2 regions of the Allobosea sp. NPDC055594 genome follow, and region 1 is predicted to be linked to the other one. Evidence: predicted binding sites of a transcription regulator. Region 1 holds the regulator's gene; the other holds the start of a gene.
The links. The regulator LexA, encoded in region 1, represses DNA repair genes until DNA is damaged. The targets are predictions, from matches to a motif close to TGTTCNNNNTGTGTTCNG.
Positions count from the first base shown of each region.

Region 2: ssb (single-stranded DNA-binding protein) is a predicted target of LexA. The motif match lies at 1,769-1,786, and genes of this name have one in related genera.

Region 1 is NZ_JBSHIO010000001.1:541,491-545,685, forward strand. It holds gene ACWGRX_RS02525 (ComEC/Rec2 family competence protein) at 1-1,322, shown strand, start outside; gene lexA (transcriptional repressor LexA) at 1,316-2,047, opposite strand; gene lpxB (lipid-A-disaccharide synthase) at 2,324-3,502, opposite strand; gene ACWGRX_RS02540 (LpxI family protein) at 3,499-4,195, opposite strand, start outside.
Region 2 is NZ_JBSHIO010000001.1:141,259-145,453, reverse strand. It holds gene ACWGRX_RS00750 (M20 family metallopeptidase) at 1-261, opposite strand, end outside; gene ACWGRX_RS00745 (VOC family protein) at 374-901, opposite strand; gene ssb (single-stranded DNA-binding protein) at 1,128-1,679, opposite strand; gene ACWGRX_RS00735 (hypothetical protein) at 2,011-2,313, shown strand; gene ACWGRX_RS00730 (hypothetical protein) at 2,339-2,533, opposite strand; gene ACWGRX_RS00725 (glycosyltransferase family 47 protein) at 2,564-3,709, opposite strand; gene ACWGRX_RS00720 (L,D-transpeptidase) at 3,961-4,195, opposite strand, start outside.

The sequences.
Region 1 (4,195 bases):
TGGCGCTGTCGCCCGGCCTCACGCTCTTCTGGCCGATCAAGAAGCTTGCTGCGCTCGCCGCCATGTTCGGCGCCACCGCCTATTGCGTTTTCTCGGGCGCCGAGGTCGCGACGGTCCGCTCCTTGATCATGACCCTGGTGATGCTCGGCGCCATCCTGGTCGACCGGCCGGCCCTCAGCATGCGCAATCTCGCTCTCGCCGCGATCATCGTGCTGCTGCGAGAGCCCGAAGCGCTGCTCGGGCCGAGCTTCCAGATGTCCTTCGGCGCGGTCGCCGCGCTGATCGCCTTCGCCGAGCGCTGGCAGGAGCGCTCACCCGACCCGGCCGCTGCGAGCTGGTCCTGGCCCTTGCGGCCGCTCTGGCTCTCCGCGGTCGGCATCGTCGTCACCACCTTGCTGGCGACGGCGGCGACGGCACCCTTCGGAGTTTATCATTTCCAGACCTTCAACCCGTTCGGCCTGCTCGGCAACGCGCTCGCTTTGCCTTTCGTCTCGTTGATCGTCATGCCGGCCGCGGTCTTCGGCGTGCTGGCCTATCCCTTCGGGCTCGACTGGCCCGCCTGGGCCCTGATGGGCTGGGCCTCCGGCCTCGTCCTGCGGCTCGCCCACTGGGTTGCCGGGATCGAGCGCTCGACAGTGGTGCTGCCGGCCTTCGACGCCCTGGCGCTCGCCCTGTTCGCCCTGGCGCTGCTCTGGCTGACCTTGTGGACGACGGCCTTGCGCTACCTGGCGGCATTGCCGCTCTGCGCCGGTCTGGCGCTCGCCTCGGACCCGACGCGGCCGGACATCCTGATCGAGCGCGACGGTTCCGGCATTCTGGTACGCGGCCCCGAAGGGCGGCTCGTCCTCGCAGGCAAGCCGAGCCGTTTCGTCCTGGCGCAATGGCTCCATGCCGACGGGGATTCCCGCTCCCCGGACGATCCGGCCTTGCGAGAAGGCGCCGCCTGCGATGCGCGCGGCTGCGTGATCCGCCTCAGGGACGGCCGCAAAGTCGCCTACACTCGCGACCGCATCGCCATCGTCGAGGATTGCCTGCGCGCCGATCTCGTCGTGACGCCGCTCCATGCCAATGGCAGCTGCACCGCCCGACTGATCGATCGGGCTGCGCTCACGCGTGACGGAGCGACGGCGCTGGGCTCCTCGCCTGGCGGCAACTGGCGCGCCTACACCGCCGAGGACGCGACGCGCCTGCGGCCCTGGACCCGGGCCCGGCCTGCTCCCGTCGTCGCGCCTTCGTCACCGGAGCCGGGACGCGCCCCTGCCACCTCGCTGCCAGCCGCTGCAACGGCGGAGCAGGCAGAGGACACCAGCTTGCTTCAGTAGCGCCGCATCAGATTGACGAGCCGACCCTGGATCTTGACGCGATCCGGGCCGAGCACGCGGGTCTCGTAGGCCGGGTTGGCGGCCTCCAGGGCAATCGAGGAGCCGCGCTTGCGCAGGCGCTTCAGCGTCGCCTCCTCGTCATCGATCAGGGCGACGATGATGTCGCCGGTGTTGGCGGTGTCCTGCTTGCGAATGACGACGGTGTCACCGTCGAGAATGCCGGCCTCGATCATCGAATCGCCGCGGACCTCCAGCGCGTAGTGCTCGCCGCCGCCGAGCATGTCGGCCGGCATGGAGACGCTGTAGCTGCGATCCTGGATCGCCGAGATCGGCGTGCCAGCGGCGATTCGGCCCATCACCGGGATTGAAACGGTCGTGCGTCCGTTCTCCTCGGCGGTGGCAGGGCGCGGCTTGGCGAGGTTGGCGGCTGGGGCAGGCGGAGTCTGGCCGAGCCCGCCCTGCACGATGGACGGGCTGAAACGGGCGCGCTGCCCCGGCGCACCGCCGATTCCGTCCGGCATCTTGATGACTTCGAGCGCCCGGGCGCGGTTCGGTAGCCGGCGAATGAAGCCGCGCTCCTCCAGCGCCATGATCAACCGGTGAATGCCGGATTTGGAGCGCAGGTCGAGCGCATCCTTCATCTCGTCGAAGGAGGGCGGGACGCCGGATTCGCGCAGGCGTTCATGGATGAAGCGAAGCAGTTCGAACTGTTTGCGTGTCAGCATGATCTCGCCGCCCGGCCTTTCGCATCGGAATCGAAACAAAGCACGAACAACATACCTGTTCGCCATGTGTTCCGCAAGAGAGGTTCAGCACGGTCTTGCAAGGCGCGAAAGCTGTCCTTCTCCTTGCACGCGAAGCTTTGCGGAGAACAGGGCAGCAAGAAGAGACGGAGCGGCGATAGAGCTCAGGCCGGCGATTCCGGGCACGATGATGGCCGTCGCGGTAGTGGGCTTGACCGCCGCGGACTGCCGATCCGCGGCGAATTCGGCGATCCCGCGCTACGATGCCGGCTGCTGCCGCAGCAGCGCCAGCGCCGCATCGACGGCATTGGCGGCCGGACTCGGGCCGGCGCTGCGCATCCTGTGCTCGAGCGTGGCGAAACCGTCAAGCTGGCGGTCGCGCGCCGCACCGTCGCCGATCACCGCGGCGAGAGCCAGGGCCAGCGCGTCCGGCGTCACATCGTCCTGGATGAACTCGGGAACGACGTTCTCGCCGAGAATGAGGTTCGGCAGGATGACCGTCGGCAGCTTGATCAGGCGGCGGGCCAGCGCCGCCTCCCAGCCGGCACCACGATAGGCGGCGACGGTCGGCACCTGCGCCAGGGCGAGCTCGAGCGTCACCGTTCCGGAGGCGGCGAGTGCCGCGCGCGCCTGACGGAAGGCCGCGAGCTTGGCCGCCTCCCCCGTCACGATCTCGGGTTTCACGGGCCAGCTTGCGACGATCCCGGTAATGGCTTCGACCAGACGCGGCACGGCCGGCAAGACGAAGCGTGCCCGCGGCAGAGCCTGGGCGATACGCGCAATCGTCTCGCCGAAGGCGGGCATGAGGTGGCGGATCTCGGAGCCACGGCTACCCGGCAGCACGAGGATAAGCGGCTCCTGCGCGTCGGCCCGAACCCTGGCTTCATCCGGCCCGGGACGCAGCTCCGTTAGCCGCTCGATCAGCGGATGCCCGACATAGACCGTGTCGGGTCCGCCGAGACGCGCAAGCGCCTCCGGCTCGAAGGGCAGCAGCGCCAGGATCCTGTCGACATGCGGGCGCATGCGCCGCGCCCGGCCCTGGCGCCAGGCCCAGACGCTCGGGCAGACCCAGTGCGCGATCGGCACAGCAGGATTGAGCCGGCGCAGCTTCTTGTCGACGCGCAGGCTGAAGTCAGGCGCGTCGATCGTCAGCATCAGATCGGGCGCGAAGGCGGCAGCAGCCTGCGCCGCGTCAGAGATGCGACGCAGCAGCAATGGCAGGCGGGCGACGACCGGGCCGAAGCCCATCACCGCGATGTCCTCCTGGGGGAAGATGCTCGCCAAGCCTTCCGCCGCCAGAACCTCGCCTCCGACGCCGCGCAGATCGAGCGGGCGCCCTGCAAGCCGGTGGCGAAGCTGCTGCACGAAACGCGCACCGAGCGCGTCGCCAGAGGCCTCGCCAGCGACGACGAAAAGCCGGAAGGGCGGCGTGCTCAAGGCACGCCCTCGATGAAGATGCCCACGGCATCGGCGCTCGCGGCCAGACGGGCACGATCGCCGACGAGCACACCTCCGGCCTTCACCGCAATTCCGGCCAGGCCGATTTCTGCGAGCCGCGCGACGGTCTCGGGCCCGATCGCGGGCATGTCGACGCGCAGGTCCTGGCCGAGCTTCGGCGCCTTGACGAGGACACCATCGCCCTTTGCCAGCTTGAGGCGCCCTGCCCTCACCAGTCCGGCGACACGCTCGAGCATGGCATCGGTTCCCTCGGCCGCCTCGACCGCGATCACGCGATGATCGGCGAGGACCGCGCCCTGGCCGATATCAAAGGGCGACAATGCCGCCAGCAGGTCGAAGCCGCGTAGCAAGGCACTGCGGGCAATTGGAGTCGGGACAATCCGCCCGAGAGCGCCGAGCGGCGCGACGATCTCCGGGGCCATCTCCGCCGGGCTCCCGACCCGGAACCCCTGCCCCTCGAAGAAGCTCACGACCCCCCGAAGCAGATGGTCATCGCCGCCCTGGAAGGCGCGCGCGAAATGCGGCAGGTATTTCAGGGTCGAGAGCTCTGGCGCCAGCGCACCGAAACTCGGTCGCGGCAACGCCCCGATCATCACGATATCAGTGACGTTGCGGCGCTTGAGCGCACCGAGCAGGCGGCCGAGCTGGCCGAGCCGGTATTCCTGCGCTTCG
Region 2 (4,195 bases), 400 kb from region 1:
GGCGCTGGTGCCGACCGGGTGGACCGTGTCGAGATGCGACATCAGCGCGAGCGCCTTCTCGCCATTGTCGACGCCGGCGCGCAGCACCAGGCTGTCGCCGAGCCCGTCACGGCCGGGAATGCGCTCGACGGCGATCGGCAGGCCTTCGACCTCCCTGGCGACGAGGTCCATCATGCCGTTGACGCCGGGCACGTGATGGGTGGGGCTCTCCAGCGCGACCCATACGGAGAGCGCGGGAACGGCGGGATCGTGAATGGTCATGATGGCTTGGTTTCGCAGGACAGCGTGGCGATACCGAGGAGATTGGCCATTTCGCCGGCTTTGTCCATCGCCGCTGGCGGGCAGCGGCCCCGCGGTCCGCGGGCAGGCGCACTCAGCTCAGCTGCCGCAGCCCGGCCTGCGTCTCGATCTGCGCATGATAGCGCAGCCTTGGCCCCAGGATCAGCGCGGGAGCGCCTTCGACCGCCAGTTCGCGATAGAGCGCGGCGATCGGACCCGGCTCCGGATGCGCGAGGCAGAAGCCGCGCAGGCGTGCCCCGAGATCGGCGATCGCCGCCATCGAGCGCGGCTTGCCGCGCCTGTCGATCACGGAAGGCACCGCCCCGTCGAGCGGCAGCGCACCGTCGTCGGGAATGGCGAAATCGAAGGCCGGGCCGTTCGCCGGAAGCGCGACCTTGCGGCCGAAGACGCCGCCGCGGCCTGCGAGCACGGTATCGATCGCATCGGTCCGTGCCACCCAGCCGCGCAGGCGTCGCCCCTCCTCCCAGTCGGCCCTCACCTGCCTTTGATCGTCGAGGCCGAACCAGCGCGCCTGGTTGGGCGCCTCACTCTCGGGATCCAGCGCCACGATCTCCAGATAAACGCCGTCGCCAAGCTGAAGCAGGTGATTATGCGTGCCCATGTAGCGATGGTGCTAGCCGAAGGGGACATCGAGATCGAGACAGGCGCGGACATGCGCGACGCCCTCCGCGAGCGTCGGCGCGATCACGGTGAGATGGTCCAGTCTCAGCATGCCTCGCTTCTCGCCCCTGCTCGCGCCTCATCTCGCAGCATACGAAAAGAGGCGCCTCCTGCGAGACGCCTCCCTTAACCACAGAGCGACAACGTCGCCCCCAAACAGCGAGAAACTAGAACGGGATGTCGTCGTCGAGATGGCTCGACGAGCGCGAGGAGCCGCCGCCCGAACCGCCGCCGGACATCGCCGGCTGGCGCGAGCCGCCGCCGCTGCCGCCCATCGGGCTCTGGCGGCCGAAGGAGCCGCCGCCGGAGGAGCGATCCTCGAAGGAACCGCCGCCGCCCTCGCCATATTCATCCGAGCCGCCCTGGCCGCGGCTGTCGAGAATGGTGAGTTCGCCGCGGAAGCGCTGCAGCACGATCTCGGTCGTGTACTTCTCGACGCCCTGCTGGTCCTGCCATTTACGGGTCTGCAGCTGGCCCTCGATGTAAACCTTCGAGCCCTTCTTCAGATATTGCTCGGCGACCTTGGCGAGGTTCTCGTTGAAGATCACCACCGAATGCCACTCGGTGCGCTCCTTGCGCTCACCCGACTGCTTGTCGCGCCAGGTTTCCGAGGTGGCGATGCGCAGATTGACGACCGGCTCGCCACTTCCGAGGCGCCGCACCTCGGGGTCGCGCCCGAGATTGCCGACCAGAATGACCTTGTTGACGCTACCAGCCATGACAGGCTCCGTTTTCCTGCGCACTTCATCACGAACCGGCCGATCGACCGGAAGCGGACCCTAGCGATCCATCATCGCTTTATCAATGATGTTCCCGTTTTGTTCAAGCATAAAATCCCGAGTTGTCCCCGGAGATTCGCAACCGGTCCGTCCGTTCCCCAGGCCTGAAATCCGCCGCGGCATCGGCGCCCGCATCGGCTTGGGCGCAACAGGGGCCGATGCGATAATATCGTCGGGCGGCCGAACGGACGCGCGACGATCTGGCGCGCTTCAGCCCGGAGATTTAGAGTTCATCGGCAATCCTCGGTCCGGCGATCATTCGGAGTTCAGGATGAACACTGCAAATCTCCAACTCGAAGGTCTTTTGCTCGCGGCCGCTGCCCTCTTCGGAGAGTTGAAGCGAAAAGGCCAGCTGGACAGCAGCCAGATCGAGGCGGCGCTCGATCGTGCCGACCAGGGCGCCTCCGCCCGGGCGACGGAGCTCTCCGATGCCAATCAGGAGGCAATCCGCTTTCCGATACGCTTCCTGCGCCAGGCGCTGCGCGACGATGCCGGCCCGCTCGACTACAGCACCATTGCCGCCGAGATCGGCCGTTCGCTGGACCTGAGAGCAAATCGAAGCCCGGGCAAATAGAGCTTCCGAGCCGCCGCCGAAGACTTCAACCGCGTCCTCGCTGCCGATCCAGCGCGCCCTGCAGCTGCTCGACGCGGATCGCCAGGGCTTCCCTGGTCAGGTTGACGCCCTCCGGCGCACCATCGATCGACAGAAGGACGCCGCGCTCGGCCATGTCGAGCTGTTCCTGCGCGAGCTCCAGATGCTTCCTGAGCATCTGCGTGACGCGGTCCTTGGCCACCGGGTCCGTATCCATAGCGCCCTCGCCTGTTCACCCCCCAGCGCGCGACGATCGCACGGCCGGGGCCACTCGCCAACTCTCGGCACCTTCCGCCGTCCGGACCCGCGGCTCCGGCCCTGCAGCGGCGAGCTTCGCTCCGCCCTCGGCCCGCGCCAATCGTGAAAGCCGCTCCGCCATGACGCCAGCGAGCGCCTCGGGTGAGCAGCGCCGCCGCCACCAGTCGAGCGCGCTCCTGTGCAGTTCGGCGAGGCGCTCCGGGTCGGCGAGCAGGCCGTTCACGCAAGGGCCGAGCTCGGACCAGTCGTCGAGCTGGATGAAGGGGCAGTCCGCGAAGAACCAGTGCCGGGGCACCCGGTCGCAGATCACGACGCAGCCCTGGCGCATGCCCTCGAACAGCCGGAAAGTCTCCGTCGAGGAACCGCGGGGCGCGAGGCAGATCTTGGAATCGGCCATCAGCTCGGAATAGCGGACCCCGTCGGAGAGGATCCCATTCATGTAGGAGCCGGTGTCGGCCCAGAACACCTCGCCCGGCATTGCCGCGGCGAGCCGCTGCAACTCCTCGAGCATGCGCGAGCGCGCAATGTCCTTCGGCGTTCCCAGCAGCGCCCGGATCGAGAGCGGATGATAGGCGCGCTGCTTGACGCTGCCGATGAAGGAGACGGCGTAGCGGCGCTCGGCGAAGGGCTTGCCGGGCAGGTCCGTCTGTCTGGCGTAGCCGAGGGGAACGGTCATGCCGCCCTCCTCTCGGGCGATCGCATCCTTGTGCCGGAGCGCCAGCAGCCCGCTGCTCCAGGCCCAGCGCACCGCGTCCCGGACCGTCTTCGCCAACAGCGCCAGGCCGGCGCCGATCTGAAGCGTGTTCACATAGGGGAAGAAGCCATGCGTCTTGAAGACGTAGCGCACCTTGTCGAAATAGGGCGGGATCTCGCAGAACTCCTCCATCAGGAGCAGGACTACGACGTTCCTCCCATAGCTCGGCAGCTCCCGTACCGTCTCCGTGCCCCAGACGATGTAGAAGATCAGGCCATCGGCCTCGAGGAGGGGCTCGAGCACCTTCAGGACGCCGACCCAGTAGGTCAGGAAGACATCGGCGAACGGGTCGACATAATCCGACAGATTGATCTCGACGGGATCATGCGCGTGGCGGCACAGGAAATATCTGAACTTGCCGTCCATGCTCATTCCGGCGAAAGCCCCAACCTCGGCGCGGCAGGCGCCCGGCACATACGCAGCTTGAGGTTGCCATGTTGGCGGCGAGACTCGCCCAAGGCCATGGCTCTTCGGAGGTAGCCCTGCGGAACAGGCTGGCCGGGACCGCTTCTCGTTGCGCTCCACCCGTCGAGCGCGGCCAGAACGACAACGCCGCCGCTTCCGGGAAGCGGCGGCGCATTACCTCACATCGTCGCAGCTGTTTCGTCAGCTCTCGCCTATGCCGGGAGCACGACCACCTTCGTCTTGACCGGGGTCTGAGCGTAGAGGTGCATCATGTCCTGCGTCAGCAGGCCGACGCAGCCGCTGGTGATGCCGTTGCCGATCGATTCGGCGTCGAGGGACGCATAGATCGTGTAGAGCGTGTAGGCGCCGTTCTGGTAGAGATGGAGCGTGCGCGCGCCGAGCGGGTTTTCGAGACCGCCCGGCATGCCGCGGGCATATTTCGCCACC